DNA from 4 places in the Alistipes senegalensis JC50 genome. Region 2 is predicted to be linked to each of the others. Evidence: riboswitches for the same ligand, from Rfam matches in the RefSeq annotation. Region 2 holds a riboswitch; each other region holds the start of a gene.
What was found. Region 2 has a riboswitch for cobalamin ahead of NQ519_RS01535 (PKD-like domain-containing protein). Riboswitches for the same ligand answer to the same signal wherever they lie in the genome.

Region 1 (3,811 bases), 610 kb from region 2:
GCGGTCAGGTGGGGACTGTGGCACCCCGGGCAGCGGTTGGGGCAGTTCGTGATGTTGAACGCCAGCGTCGTTTCGCCCGGGATCTCCGCGAATACGATGTCGAAGTTGTGATACCGGACCATCCTATTCCGCTTTGGCGTAGAAACGCCTCGATGCCTCCTGCTGGCGCGCCGCCGAGAAGTTCGAGACCCGTTTCATGTATCCGATCACGCGCGTCAGGTAGTCCAGATCGTCCGAATGGCATTCGGGGCACTCCTTCAGATAACGTTTGTCGATGTGCCCGCACTTGTTGCAAACCGTGTTGGGGATGTTGAACGTGAAGTAGTTGCACCCCTCGGCCGCCGCCACGCGCAGCAGGTGGCGGTACTGCTCCTTCGACAGATGGTCTTCGAGGTTCATGTGCAGCGCTGAGCCGCCCGTGAGGTGGTCGATGTATTTGCGGCCGTGGAGCCGGAACTTGTCGATGACGTTCAGCGACTCGTCCTCCACGACGTAGAAATAGGAGTTGTAACAGTCGCGCGGCACCGCGTAGCCGTCCTCGCGGTCCCATTTGGCGTGCTTCACGCCGACGTTCTCCGCCGGGATCATTTCGCAGTTGAACATCAGCTCTTTGGTGCGGTATTTCCGGTTGTAGCGCTCGATCAGCCCCAGCACCTCCTGCACGAACGCCGCGTATTCGTCGTTGTCGTTGATCGGAATGCCCAGAAACTCCGCGGCCTCGACCAGCCCGTTGACGCCGATGGTCAGATACTGGCGCGAAAGGTTGATGTAACCCGCGTCGAACAGCGGCAGCATGCCTTTGGCTTTCAGTTCTTTGAGGTTCTCGTTGTAGGCTGTCTGCACCTTGTGCACCAGGTCCACGACCTCTTCCAGATATTTCAGGTAGTGCATGCCGTTCTTCGCGGCGTACTGGATGCAGCGGTTCAGGTTGATCGTCAGCACGCTTTTCGAACCGGTCGAGACGCCGCCGGCGCCCAGCGTGTAGCTGAATCCGTTGTCCTGAATCTCGTTCCGCAGGCGGCAGCACGACGACAGCGAATCGGCGTTGTCGCTGATGTAGGTGAAGAACGAGTGGCCCGCGGCGTACATCTCGGCCGTGATGTCGCCCCACTCCTTGTCCATCACGTCGCCGTCCTTGGTGAGCAGCGCCATCGTCTCCACGGGGAAGGTCAGCACGGTCTTCGTCCGCTCCTTGTTGAACCACGTCATGAACCGCTTCTGCAACCACGACAGCGACTCCCAGTGGGGTTTCGAACCGTCCGGGAAAACGAACTCCCCGAAGAGCGACTCGAAATAGTAGCGGTCGTAGTAGGCGACGTTCCAGAACACGGCCTGGAAGTTGCGCGCTCCGGTCGGCTGGTTGATCGAGTAGACGATCTGCTCGAAACAGTCGGTGATCATCTTGTCGATCGTGCGGTGCTTTTTCGAGAGGTCCACCACCTCGTCGGCGCGCTTGTAGTAATCTTCGCCGTACTCCTGTTCGATGAAGTAGTTCATGTACATCAGGAATTCGGGCGTGGCGCAGGCCCCCGAGAGCATCGACGACACGATGAAGACCATGTTGACGAATCCGCCGCAGAACGATTTGAGGTTCGTCGGGCGCGTCGAGTTGCCGCCGACCGATAGCGTGCCGTTCAGCAGCCACGGATACATCGTGATCGAGGCGCAGTAGTTGGCCATCGAGGTTTCGTCGTTCTTGTAGATGAAATGATCTTTTAGCAGGCGCAGATACTTGTCCGACAGCTCTTTGCCGTACATCTCCTTGATCCGGTCCGTGAGCAGGCGGCGATTCAGGCGGATGAAGTTCTGCTTCGGCAGCTCGCCGATCAGCGTGGCGATGTTCTTGTTCTCGACGTTGGCGTTGGCGTCGTATTTCGAACCCGTGGCGGGGTTCTTGGCGTCGCAGTAGTCGGTCAGGAAGCGCAGCTTGTCGCGCTCTTCGCGGTCTTCGGAGTGCTTCTGACGGTAGAGCATGTAGCTCTTGGCCACGGCGAAATAGCGCTCGGCCATCAGGGCCACCTCGACCTGGTTCTGAATCTCCTCGACCGACATGCCGTCGGACACGTGTACGCGGCTCAGCACCGACGTGAGGTCGTCGTCGGTGGCGTATCCGCCGACCGAAAGGAATGCCTTGCTGATGGCGCGTTTGATCTTCTCGACCGAGAAAGGCGCACGTTTGCCGTCGCGCTTGATGATGTAAAGTTCTGAAATACCCATATTCTTCTGAAATCCGTTATGTGTTTCATCCGTGCGAAAGACGCTCCGCCCCTCTCCGCGCACGGCGGACAGGCCCGTCGGGTCTTCCTGAATGTCGTTTCGTAAAATCTTGTCCGGGTATCGCCCTATATCCCGAAGGCTGGTACCTTTTCCGGCAAGGCAGGTCTTCTGACTCGCTCCGTCCGCACGCCTTCCCGCCCTTGCGGACAGTGGCTCAGAGAGTGTGCGGACCGTTGCGGAGCTTACAGCTACGGGAATAGTCCCTGATTTTCACAGGAGTTCCCTTTTGATCTCCATGCCGGTTGCGACCGGCGGAGAACCTTGCACGGAAACAAATGTAGGCATAGTTCCCCGACGGGCAAGCGAACGCCCCTATTTTTAATGAACAAATTATAAACAATAAGAGGCATTAGCCCGTGAAGCCCCTCGGAACGCCGTTTTCGGGTGACGGCCTATCGTGGTATCGTTGTTGCGGCGGAAAGCCGTATAACCGATAAGACGAAAATCATGGGAAAAATTGAAATTCGGAACGACCGCACGATTCTTTCCACGCAGAACAACGGTTTCGCCGGCGACGAACGCGACGAAAATCTGATCGAAGAAGATTTGACGGATACCGAAATTCCGCTTGACGACCGGATTCCGGACGGTATCGGCGAGATCGTAGCGGACGACCGCCCGGTATACGACGAGGAGGGGTACCGGCACGAACCGGGAGAATAGTTTTCATCCCTCCGGCATTCCCGTAAGACCGAACGCCCGCAGACCTTGCGGTCCGCGGGCGTTTTCGTCGTCCGGACTCCCCTATCGGTAAATCTCGTTCAGCAGGCGTGCCAGACGGTGTCCGCCGCGCAGGAACTGCTTCTCGATGACGGGCGTGTATTTGAAAATGTAGTCGTACTCGATCTTCGTGCTTTCGGGGCTCGAAGCATAGACCTCCTTGCAGATTTCGTGCGTCTCCTTCGCCCAGTCGGCGGGCTCTCCGGCCGTGATTCCGGCTTTTTCCTCGTCGGTCAGCCGGTCGATCTGCTCTTTCCACTCGGTGTAGCTCCAGTTGTGAGCCGCTTCGGGCAGATTCGTGTCCCAGACCGAATGCAGGTTGGTTTCGCGGTCGAAGAACCGCACCGGACGCCGGTTGCCGCCCAGGTCGCTCAGACGTCCCAAGTGCATCGGGCAGTGCATGTCCCCTACCAGATGGATCAGCATTTTGAGATTCAGCGCCTCTTCGTCGGGGGCGAGTTTCCCCGATTTGAGTTTTTCGGTGATCTCGGTCACGGCTTTCAGCACGTCGCCATCGGGATTCTCGGGCATGCTTTCGAGCGTTTCGCCCTCGTCCACATTGCGGTAGTGCCAAGTCTTCGAGTAGGCGTATTCGGGCCGGTGGCTGGCGAAATCGAGCCAGTTGGCGAAGTAGACGGGAGAGTAGCCTCCCAGCACTTTGTGAACCTTCTCGGCCGCTTCGGACGTCAGGTGGCATTCGGCGATGTAAGCCGTAACATCGTGCCCCTTCTGTCCCCATGCGGAGGCGCCGCGGGCGAAGAGCAGGCACATGCCTAAAAGCAGGTAGTTTTTCATGGATTCGGCGGGTGTTGCA
Region 2 (3,811 bases):
CCCAGCGGCAGATCAGCACAGGCCCTCAACAATTCATGGGCAAGACGATCAAAGCCGGCGAAAGCTATTTCGTAGACTGCTACAACCACGAATTCAGCCGCGACATCGAACCCTGTGCCGACGATTTCACAGACGTTTACTATTACTACATGACCGACTACGTGCGCCGTTACAAGGGCGTCGCTGCGGTCGAGCCGGTGAATGAAGTCCACAAGATCGCCATCGACGGCAAATTCGACGACTGGGAGACCCTCGGGACCCGCTACAAGGATTACACGGGCGACACCCGGGCACGCAACCACTGGGGCTTCGGCTACAAGAACCTCAGTCTCGCGAACGACACCGGCCGCAACGACATCTGCTACGCCAAAGTGGCCACCGACTGCAAATCGCTCTTTTTCTACGTGGAGACCGCCGATCCGATCACGCCCCGCACCGGGCGCAACTGGATGCGGCTCTTCATTTCGGTGAAAGGCAGCACGGCGCCGGACTGGGAAGGATTCCAATGGGTCGTTAACAACAAGGTCACGGATGACACCCGAACCACGCTCCAACGTTCGAAGGGAGGCTGGGACTGGGAGGAGGCTGCGACGATCGACTATGCCGTGTCGGGCAACCGGATGGAGATCGCCGTCCCGCTCCGGGAGCTCGGCATCGCCGACGTGCGCAACTTCACGGTCGATTTCAAATGGATCGACAACGCCGTGACCGACGGTGACATCCGCGAGTGCATGCGCGACGGCGATTCGGCTCCGGGCGACCGTTTCCGCTACCGCTATATATTCAAGTATTAATCCGACAATACCCCGATTCAACCATGAAACAGTTCCTCATGACCGCACTGCTTGCCGGATCGCTCGCAGCCTTCACCGGCTGCAAGGACGACGACGGCGGCAAATCGCAAAACTACCCCTCGCAAATCCCCGCCGCAGAGAAGATTCCCGTGGTGGCATGGCACGGCGTACGCGCCTCTCACGCCAGCGTCGAACGTTTCCGCGAAGCTGAGCAGATGGGCATCACGCTCAACTACTCGCGCATGGGCAACGTCGAGACGGCCCTCAAATGCCTCGACTTCGCTGCCGAAACCGGTATCAAGCTCATCGTAGAGTGCGACGAACTCTATACGGAGAGCAAGCGTCTCGACGCCGTAACCCGGCTGAAAGACCATCCCGCGCTGGCCGGATACTTCGTCATGGACGAACCCCATCCGACGCAGTTCGCAAACATGTCCAAAATGATGTCCGACATCCAGCACGTGGACAGGAAGCATATCTGCTATGCGAACATCTTCCCCACAGGCGGCCCCGAACATTATGAGGCCCTCGGCGTGAAGGACTACAACGAGTACATCGACCGCTACATGGCCGAGGTTCCCGAAATCACGTTCCTCTCGTTCGACAAATACCCGATCATCAAGGACCCGAACGTCGCGGACAGCCCGCGGCAGATCCTCGGCGAATGGTATCAGTGTCTCGAAATCGTCCGCGACCGCGCACTCCGTTCGGGAATGGATTTCTGGAGCTTCATGCTCACCGTTCCCCACACCAGCTACCCGCAGCCGACGGTGGACGACCTGCGCCTGCAAGCTTACAGCAACCTCGCCTACGGCACGCAGGTGCTCCAATGCTTCACTTACTGGACCCCGACGGTAGAGAATCCCGAACTCTGGAAATACCGCAACGGGCCGATCGCCGAGGACGGCACCCGCACCGAGACCTACGACATCGTGAAATCGGTGCTCGACGAGATCCAGAAACTGTCGTGGGTCTTCCTGGACAACAAAGTAACGGGCGTCTACCACATCGGCACCCCGCTGCCGCTGGACACCCGCGCCCTGGACAAGCTCCCTGCCGAGATCACCGAACTGTCGGTGGGCCGCGAAACCAACACGGCGTGCATTTCGTTCTTCGAGAACCACGGCTACCATTTCATGATGGCGGTCAACACCGACATCAACGAAAAGTGCTACCTCAATGTCGGCACGCAGGGGCACGTGCGCCGCATCCGCAAGGACGGCTCCGTGCAGCCGGCCTCGAACGACCAGCGCACGCTGACGCTCGACCCGGGCGACATGGTGCTCTACATGTGGTAGCCGCCCGGTCCGCAGGACAAAATCCGGAAAAAACCGCACCCCGCACGGCTTTTTCCGGATTTTCTCGTATCTTTGTCCCGCAAGGTTTCGGAACGGGGATCGCACGCACCCCGCCCGATGAAAAGGGAATCCGGTGAGAATCCGGAACAGTACCTGCTGCTGTAAGTCCCCTCCCCTCGCGGGAGACGACGGTTGCCGCACGCTATGCCACTGGCCGAAAGCCGGGAAGGCGCGGCAACAGGGACGAGTCAGAAGACCTGCCTTGACAAGGATTCGCACCCGCGGGTTTCGGGCAGAGATCGAACGGCAGCTTCGTCATACGACTTTTCCGTCCAGTCGATTTCACCGTCCGGAGTCCGGTGCATACGACTTAAAAATGGCAAGCTATATGATCCGGAATCTCTGTTTTTCAACGGCAGTCCTCCTCCTGGCGCTGCTCGCATCCTGCAACAAGGACGACGTAATCACGGACGGCGGGCCCAAACCCGTCATCACGCTGGACAATCCCGACGGCATTTATCCGGTGAAGGTCGGCAAATCGGTGACGATCGCCCCGACGGTCGAGAATGCCGAAGGCGCCGTCTACGCATGGATTCTCGACGACGAACCGGCCGGCTCCGGACCCACTTTCACGTTCGAGGCCCGGGAAGCGGGCATCTATTTCCTCGTCTTCCGCGTCGAGACCCCGAACGGCAAAGCCGAAGAGGAGCTGCGCATCGAGGTGAACCGGCTGCTGCCCCCGGAGATCTCGTTCCCCGTCGGTGACGACCGGGTGATGGAGGTGGAAGCCGGACGCGAAACCACGATCGCCCCCACGATCGCCAACGGCGACGGAGCGACTTTCGAATGGACGCTCGACGGTGAAAAGACCGGCTCCGATGCGACCTACACGTTCAAGCAGAGCGACTTGCGCGACTATCAGCTGACCCTGCGCGCCGAAAACGAAGACGGCGAAGACGAAGCGAGCGTCACCGTCCGGGTCGTGGAGCGTTTCACGGTGACAGCCGTTTTCCCGGCGCCCTCCCTCCGGTTCGGCAAGGAAGGCACCCGGAATGTATCGCTGGGCCGCACGCTCTACCTGCGTCCCGTCCTCGAACATTTCCACAATCCGACATTCGAATGGACGGTGGACGGAAAACCGGTCGCCACCGAAGGCGACGGAGCCGTTTACGGCTTCAAATCGGCGGCGAAAGGCGATTATACGGTCGTCGTGAAAGTTACCGACGACGACGGCCAGACTGCGACAGCCACCGTCGCGGTGACCTGCTGCGACGACGAAATGTCGCACAAGCGTACCGGCGGAACCGGGCGGTTCTCGGACAAGGTCTACGAATACACTCCGGCTCCGGGGCAGTTCATCAACGAAGGCGGTTTCAAAGACATCACCTCGGCGGAAGCGGCCGCATCCAAAGCTCAGGAACTGCTCCGGCAAAACGCCGAGGAGAAAAAGAACTACTATGTGTCGCTGGGGGCCTGGGGCGGATATATCGTCGTGGGATTCGACCACAGCATCGAAAACAAGGGCGGCGACGACTTTTCGGTCACGGGCAACCAGTTCGCCCAGTCGTCCGAACCGGGCATCGTGTGGGTCATGCAGGACACCAACGGCAACGGGCTTCCCGACGATGAATGGTACGAACTCAAAGGCTCGGAATACGACAAGTCAGAGACGCTCAAGTCCTACGCCATGACCTACTACCGCCCGAAGAGCGCCGGCGC
Region 3 (3,811 bases), 340 kb from region 2:
AAAACCAGCTTCCGGAGGGCGATGCAATGCCGCGGAGGTGCTCTATTCGGTACGTTTCGGTTCGACGGGCGGCAGCGGGCCGAACTCACCCCGTGCCGACGCCTTGATGCTGTAACCCTTATACATCCAGCGGTCACGATACCAGGAACACGGCTTGAAATCGTCGCCGAGCTGCTTCATCTTGCGCTCCATGCGTTTGCGCAACTCTTTCTTGACCGAAGCGTAGGCCGGATCGCCGGCATAGTTGGTCAGCTGCGTCGGATCGGCCTCCCGGTCGAGCAGCACTTCGCTCCCGTCACGCAGATAACGGGCATAGGTATAGCGTTTCGACCGCACGGCCCGCCATTCGTAGCCGTCCTTCCACTGGTAGGTGTGTCCCATGCTCTGCATGAAAGCGTATTCGGGTTCCCGGCCTTTCTCCCCGCGGACGATGAAACTCAGGTCCTCGCCCTCCATCTCGTCGGGAATCTCCCCGTGCAGCCCAGCGAGGCCCAGCAGCATGGGTCCGATGTCGGGCGTATTGAGGCAAGCGTCGCTTTCACGGCCCCCGGTGGCGTATCTGGGATCGCGGATCAGGAACGGAATACGGGCCGACTCGTCGTAGAACGTCAGTTTGTACATGCGGCCCTGCGACCCGAACTGCTCGCCATGATCCGAGGTGAAAACGACGATGGTATTATCGGCTATGCCCAGCTCTTCGAGCAAATCCATCACGCGCCCGAACTGTTCATCGAGCGAATTGACCATCGCATAATAGCAGCGCAGCATCTCGCTATACCGGTCGGTGTCGATAAACGATCCCCGCCACTTCTCCTCGCCGTCGAAGAACTGCTGCGGATAACGGTCCATATAGGGATCGGGCGTCCGCTTGAAATTCTCCGGCAGGTCGAAATGCACGTTCCGGAAGCGTTCGTAACAGCGCGGATCGACATTGCTGCGGACCCACGGGTCGTGGGGCGGGTTCCAGGAGAGCATCATGGCGAAGGGCTCTCCGGCCGCGGCTTTCTTACGGATGTAGTCCAGGGCCAGCGAGGTAAACACCTCGGGGCCGTACCGGCCTTTCAGCTCGACGAACCGATGGACGCCGCCGTCGTCCTCAGTATGGTAAAAGGCATTGTAACTCTTATGGTTGAACGAATAGGCCGCCCAGTAGTCGTCGAATCCCATGCGCTCGGGCCCCGGCTCGCGGTCGCGGCGGTGCAGATCGGTCCAATGATGCTTGCCCACGTAACCCAGTTTGTAGCCGGCATCGCCGAGCACGTGCGCCCACGTCCGATGGTTGGGATTGAGGTTGATCTCGTTGATGACCATGCCCGTCGAACTCTGGTATTTGCCCGTGATAAGACAGGCCCGGTGGGCGGCGCTCACGGGAGTGGACGAAACCGCCTCGGTGAAGTCGAGGGCCTGCGCGGCAAACCGGTCGATGTTGGGCGTAACGGCCTTGGCATTGCCGGTGTAGCCCAGGGCGTCCCAACGCAGCTGGTCGGCGATGATATAGACGATGTTGGGTTTCTGCGGCGTTTCCGGCATCCGGGCCTGCGCCGAGGTCGCTGCGCCGGAAAGCAACAGTCCGGCACTTACGGTTTTCGGAACGATATACATGATTCGCAATGTTGGGTTCGATGCCGCGAAGATAAGAAATAATCGGCTGCGGACCGATAAGATGAAATAAAAAACGTTTTTTATCACCGATTACTGACAAAATTTATATCTTTGCCGCGCAAAGGTTCCGAAAGAGGCCCCGCAGCCTCCGACCGATTAAAAGGGAATGCCGTGAAAGTCGGCAACAGTTCCCGCTGCTGTAAGTTCCTGTCCGGAAACGGGCACACGAGGAATCGACAATCTCAGCCACTGGTGGATAACCGGGAAGGCGTCGAAACCGGAACGAGTCAGAAGACCTGCCTTGCATGACAGATTGATTTCGCAGCCTGCGGAGAACGGGCCCGGATCGACAACGCATGTAAAGCACTCTTTCATTCTGTTTCGTTGCACTGCGGCTGTGGAATCAATGGTTTTACCCGACAAACCATTGACACAGAACGCATAATGAAGCAACTTCGCCTTTCGTTCCTATGCCTCGCATTCATTGCGGGGGGGGGTAATCACGCGGCGGCCGACACCTCCGACTCCACCGCGAACCGGCGCTACGTCGGAAAACTGGACAGCATCCAGAAAATCAGCGAGGTCGTCATCGTCGGCGCTCCCGTCATCCCCAAATACCGCGAGGTCATCCCGGCGCAGGTCCTCAAAGACATCGACCTGCAACGGCTGAACAGTTTTTCGGTGGCCGACGCCATCCGCTATTTCGCGGGCGTGCAGCTCAAAGACTACGGCGGCGTGGGCGGTCTGAAAACCGTCAACATCCGCTCGATGGGCACCAACCACATGGCCGTGTTCTACGACGGCATCCAGCTGGGCAACGCCCAGAACGGACAGGTCGATCTGGGGCGCTTCTCGCTGGACGACGTGGAGGAAATATCGCTCTACAACGGTCAGAAAAGCGACATTTTCCAGTCGGCCAAGGATTTCGGAGCCTCCGGAACGATCTACATAACCACGCGGCGCCCCCGCTTCGAGGAGGGCAAGCGGGCCAATTTCAAGGCCACGATGAAGACCGGCTCGTTCGGGCTCATCAACCCCTCGATGCGCTACGAGTACAAGATCTCCGACGCCGTCAGTTCGTCGTTCAGCGGCGAGTGGACCAACGCCACCGGCCGGTACAAATTCCGCTACCGCCGCCGCAACACGCTGGGCGAGATCGCCTACGACACGACGGCCTACCGGCAGAACGGCGACATAAACGCCACCCGCATGGAGGCCGGGCTCCACGGAAAGATGGCCGACGGACAATGGACCGTGCGGGCCTACACCTACAACTCCGAGCGCGGCATCCCGGGGGCCATCGTCAACAACGTCTTCCGCCACGGCGAACGGCTGTGGGACACCAACTCGTTCATCCAGGGCACGCTGACCAACCGCTGGTCGAAGAGGTTCCGCACGCTGTTCAACGCCAAGTACGCCGCCGACTACACCCACTACGAAAATCAGGACGCCAAGCTGATCCAGACCAAGAACACCTACAAGCAGAAGGAGTTCTACTTCTCGTGCGCCAATCTCTGCAACATCCTGGAGCACTGGGAGGTGTCGCTGGCCTACGACTTCCAGTGGAACACGCTCGACGCCACGTTCTACATGCCCACCGAGAGCGACGGCACCTTCCCCTACCCGACGCGCTACACCCACATGGCGGCATTGGCCACGGCTTTCGAATGGGGGCGGCTGAAGATGCAGGCCAGCCTGTTGGGTTATTTCGTCCACGAAAAGGTCGAGCGCTTCGAAGCCCGGCCCGACAAGGCCGTGGCCACCCCGGCGTTCTTCGGATCGTTCAAAGTGCTGAAAAACCACGACCTTTCGGTGCGCGCCTTCTACAAGCGGATGTTCCGCATGCCGACCTTCAACGACCTCTACTACACCGACATGGGCAACGCCTTCCTCAAGCCCGAATATGCCGAACAGTTCAACGTCGGGCTGAAATACGCGCGCGATTTCGAACGATCGCCCTTCATGCGGATGCTCGACGTTTCGGTCGATGCCTACTACAACAAAATCACGGACAAGATCATCGCCTACCCCAAGGGACAGCAGTTCCGCTGGACGATGCTCAATCTGGGCGAAGTGGAGATCAAGGGCGTGGACGCCGTGCTGAACGCTCTGTTCACGCTCGGCAAACTGGAGGTGACGACCAAGTTCCAGTACACCTATCAGGAGGCCATCGACATCACCGACCCGGCCGACACCTACTACCGCGACC
Region 4 (3,811 bases), 2.0 Mb from region 2:
TCCGTGGAGCAGAAGACCGCGCTGCGGGCCGAGAACCGCTCCTACCTGGGCCGCTGGACGCTCCGCGAGGGCGTCGAGGTGAACTGGTCCGGTTACACGAACCGCACGCTACAACGGCTCTACACCGACAAGTCGCAGCTCTCGGATTACGATACGCGGCTGGGAATCGTCGGCTGGGGGCTTTTCGCCGGAGCCGAATACGCCTCTGCGGACAAGCGGTTCACCGCCTCGGCGGGACTGCGCGCCGACGGGTGCGACTACTCGGGGCGCATGGCCCGGCTGTGGAACCGGCCCTCGCCGCGCGCGTCGGTCTCCTATGCGCTGGCTCCGGCGTGGTCGGTCAGCGGCAGCGCAGGGCTCTACTACCAGCTGCCGGCCTATACGGCGCTGGGATTCAAGCGGGACGACAGGCTGGTGAACGAATCGCTCGACTACATGCGGGTCGGGATTTTCAGCGCCGGCATCGACTGGCGGCTGCGCGACCGGCTGATCGTCTCGGTCGAGGGATTCTACAAACGCTACGGGGATGTGCCCCTGTCGGTCGCGGACGGGATTCCGCTCTCGTGCAAGGGCAACGACTACGGCGTGGTGGGCAACGAGGAGCTGGTCTCCTCGGCGCAGGGACGCGCCTACGGCGTCGAGGCGATGGCCCGCTGGCAGATTCCGGGGCGCGTGAGCGTCGTGGGGTCGGTGACCGTGTTCCGCTCGGAGTACCGCAACGACCGTTCGGCCCCGTGGATCGCTTCGGCGTGGGACAACCGTTTCGTGGTCAACGTCAGCGGCACCTACGATCTGCCGCGCCATTGGAGCGTCGGGGCGAAGCTCAGCGCCGTGGGCGGTGCGCCCTACACGCCCTACGACGAGGAGAAATCGTCGCTCGTCGAGGCGTGGGACGCGCAGGGACGGCCCTATTACGACTATTCGAGGTACAATGCCGGGCGGCTCGACGCCTTCGCCCAGCTCGACGTGCGCATCGACAAGGTATTCTATTTCCGCCGCTGCATGCTGGGGCTCTACATCGACTTGCAGAACGTTGCCGGAGGAAAGCTCCGCCAGCCCGACGTGCTGATGTCCACGGGCGAGATCGAGAACCCCTCGGCTCCGGCGTCGGAGCAGCGCTACCGCATGAAGAGGCTCGAACAGGTCAGCGGCACTTTGCTGCCGTCGCTGGGCGTCACGGTGGAGTTCTGACCCGCCCGCTTAAGAAGCGGGTTTTAGGGGGCGATGGACGGTTGCCTCGTTTCCGGTCTGCCTCCTCGCTGCGACGGGTGGATACGCAAAAAAACAGCAGGGAATCGTCACGATTGCCTGCTGCCCCCGGAGGTTGCCCTCCTAAAACTACTAACCCAAACTTAAATAAATGAAGAAACCTCACTGCGGTTGCTGTGCCGCAGTTGATTGAAGTAATCGCAAAGTGCGTGCCAAAGATGGACGGCGGTCGTCCGAAAACGGTTGGCCGGGGCCGAAAAGGCTTTTTGAGCGATTTTCGGACCCTCCGGACAAATATTCCGCCGGATTCGTTTGCTTCCCGGCGGGAAAAGCCTATCTTTGTTCCCGCAATGGTTTCCCCTCGCGGGGAATTAAAAGGGAATGCCGTGTGAATCGGCAACAGTTCCCGCTGCTGTGAGTCCCGCCCGTCGAGGGCATGAAAGGATGCGGCAATCCGAGCCACTGGTGAAAACCGGGAAGGCGCCGCATTCGGGACGAGTCAGAAGACCTGCCTTGCACGATAGAGTGTTTGCTCCTGCGGAGAAAGGGGGCGCCTGACATGCCGCCGGCATTGTGCCTGCGCGCAATTTGTTAACAGCTTTCGCTTTTTTTCATCAGCAGCAAACCTCTTCGGACAGACTTTTTACGGTCGGATGAAAAGGTTGTCGCCATGCTTTGCCGGGACTTGCCGTTCCCGCTCCCGCTTGTGTATGCCTGTCGTCGTCGGGAAAGCCTGTCCGGACCGGACGAACAGACAACACCATTAACTAAAAAGCAAAGCATGATGAAAAAATTGTTTGTGATCTGCGCTTGGACGCTGCTCCTCGGCGGATGTGAAAGCGACTCGGGCAACGGCCCGGGCGATGTACCCCCCCCCTCCGTCGATCCCGTCTCCCCGGAGCTGAAACAGAAGATCGAGGACCTCAATGCCGGGCTCGTTACGCTTCGGGAGCTGACCGGAGCCGTGTCGCGCTCGGCGGTCGGTGCCGTGACGGAGGGCGACGCGGGGACGCTTATCGCGTTCCGCGACGGCACGGAGGTGACAGTCGCCTGCGATGCGGAGGCAGCCGGAGCCCCGTTGATCGGAATTGCGGCCGACGAGAAGGTTTATTATTGGACGCTCGCCGCGGAAAAGGATGCGCCGTGGCTGAAAGACGCCTCGGGTGCGCGGATGCCCGTCTCGGGGGCCGTTCCGGTGACGGATGTTGACGAAGAGGGCTATTGGACCGTTGCGGCGGGCGAGGCTGCGCCGTGGCGGATCGTGGACGCCGCCGGAGAGCCGATCGAGGCGTCGGAGGAGGTGCAGGCGGCCCAATTCCGTTCGGTGACGATGGCCGAGGGGCGCGTGAAGGTGGTGCTGACCGGCGGCGGGGAACTTTCTGCGGCGAAGGTCGATGACCTGAGCGCCGCAGGAACGGCCAACTGCTATGTCGTATCGACTCCGGGAACCTATGCGTTCAATGCGAAGGTGCGCGGCAACGGCGCGGGCGAAGCGGCTTCGGCAGGATTCGACCCGGCGATCGAAATCGCCGACGGCATGAAGGCCGACTGGATATGGACCGACCGGGAGGGGCTGGTGTCGGATGTTGTCCTCGACGAAGAGTCGGGGGAGATCGTCTTCACGGTCGGCGAGGGCCGGGGCAACGCGCTGGTGGCCCTCGTGCAGGAGGATGCGATCGTGTGGAGCTGGCATATTTGGGTGACCGACGCCCCGCAGACGATGGCCTATGAGAACGGCGTGGTCTTTATGGACCGCAATCTGGGCGCTGTGGGAACCACCGTCGGCGGAACGGACGCTTACGGCATGTATTACCAGTGGGGGCGCAAGGACCCGTTCTACTGGGGAACGAAAACCTCGACCAGCGCCACCCCTTTCGATGAGGTGAAAGAACTTACCGTCGTAAACCCCGCGTATGCGGCTCTGACGTGGAGCCTCGCCAAGGCCGCCGTGACGCCGGAGGCAGCCGCGGCCAATCCGATGACGTTCTATAACAATACGGTCGGAACCGGTTCCAACTGGCTGGCGAAGCCGAGCGCAAAACTGTGGGGAGAGGCCAAGACCCTGAACGATCCCTGCCCTCCGGGATACAAGGTCCCGGATATAGACGCATGGGAGAACCTGAGTTCGGGACGCGACTACATCGACGGCGTGTCGGCATGGGATGTCGAAAACTATGGCGTGACCTATACTTACAACGGGCAGACGGCCTGGTATCCGGGGCAGGGCTACCGCATGTACAATACCGGTGCCATCGTCGGCCAGCGGGCTTCGAGCGGCGGTTCGGGCGGCTACTGGTCGTCGAAGGCGACGGCGGTCAAGGCTTACTACCTGTATGTCAAGAAGCGGATCAGCACATCCGGGTCGATCAATCCGGAGCTGGACGTACACCGCTCCTATGGCTACACGGTGCGCTGCTGCAAGGAGTAGCGGCCGTTATGACGGAAAAAATGCAGGGCTCCGAGCGGGGCCCTGCATTTCGCTTTTTGGGAGAAAGACCTATCGGAATACGCCCGTGTAGGTCGAGGGCGAGAGGGCGCGCAACTCCTCCTTGACCGATTCCGCCACGTCGAGCGTCTCGATGAACGCCGCGATCGATTCGCG

Region 1: another riboswitch for cobalamin. It lies ahead of nrdD (anaerobic ribonucleoside-triphosphate reductase); the one in region 2 lies ahead of NQ519_RS01535 (PKD-like domain-containing protein).
Region 3: another riboswitch for cobalamin. It lies ahead of NQ519_RS02895 (TonB-dependent receptor); the one in region 2 lies ahead of NQ519_RS01535 (PKD-like domain-containing protein).
Region 4: another riboswitch for cobalamin. It lies ahead of NQ519_RS09470 (PL29 family lyase N-terminal domain-containing protein); the one in region 2 lies ahead of NQ519_RS01535 (PKD-like domain-containing protein).

The regions. Positions count from the first base shown of each region.
Region 1 covers NZ_CP102252.1:3,816,721-3,820,531, reverse strand. Annotated here, with positions in the region: gene NQ519_RS15220 (radical SAM family protein) at 1-122, opposite strand, end outside; gene nrdD (anaerobic ribonucleoside-triphosphate reductase) at 124-2,217, opposite strand; cobalamin riboswitch at 2,359-2,556, opposite strand; gene NQ519_RS15210 (hypothetical protein) at 2,725-2,940, shown strand; gene NQ519_RS15205 (S1/P1 nuclease) at 3,022-3,792, opposite strand.
Region 2 covers NZ_CP102252.1:401,384-405,194, forward strand. Annotated here, with positions in the region: gene NQ519_RS01525 (glycoside hydrolase family 71/99 protein) at 1-794, shown strand, start outside; gene NQ519_RS01530 (hypothetical protein) at 818-2,092, shown strand; cobalamin riboswitch at 2,160-2,371, shown strand; gene NQ519_RS01535 (PKD-like domain-containing protein) at 2,481-3,811, shown strand, end outside.
Region 3 covers NZ_CP102252.1:739,969-743,779, forward strand. Annotated here, with positions in the region: gene NQ519_RS02890 (sulfatase family protein) at 43-1,602, opposite strand; cobalamin riboswitch at 1,707-1,920, shown strand; gene NQ519_RS02895 (TonB-dependent receptor) at 2,047-3,811, shown strand, end outside.
Region 4 covers NZ_CP102252.1:2,419,799-2,423,609, forward strand. Annotated here, with positions in the region: gene NQ519_RS09465 (TonB-dependent receptor) at 1-1,191, shown strand, start outside; cobalamin riboswitch at 1,543-1,739, shown strand; gene NQ519_RS09470 (PL29 family lyase N-terminal domain-containing protein) at 1,994-3,637, shown strand; gene purB (adenylosuccinate lyase) at 3,707-3,811, opposite strand, start outside.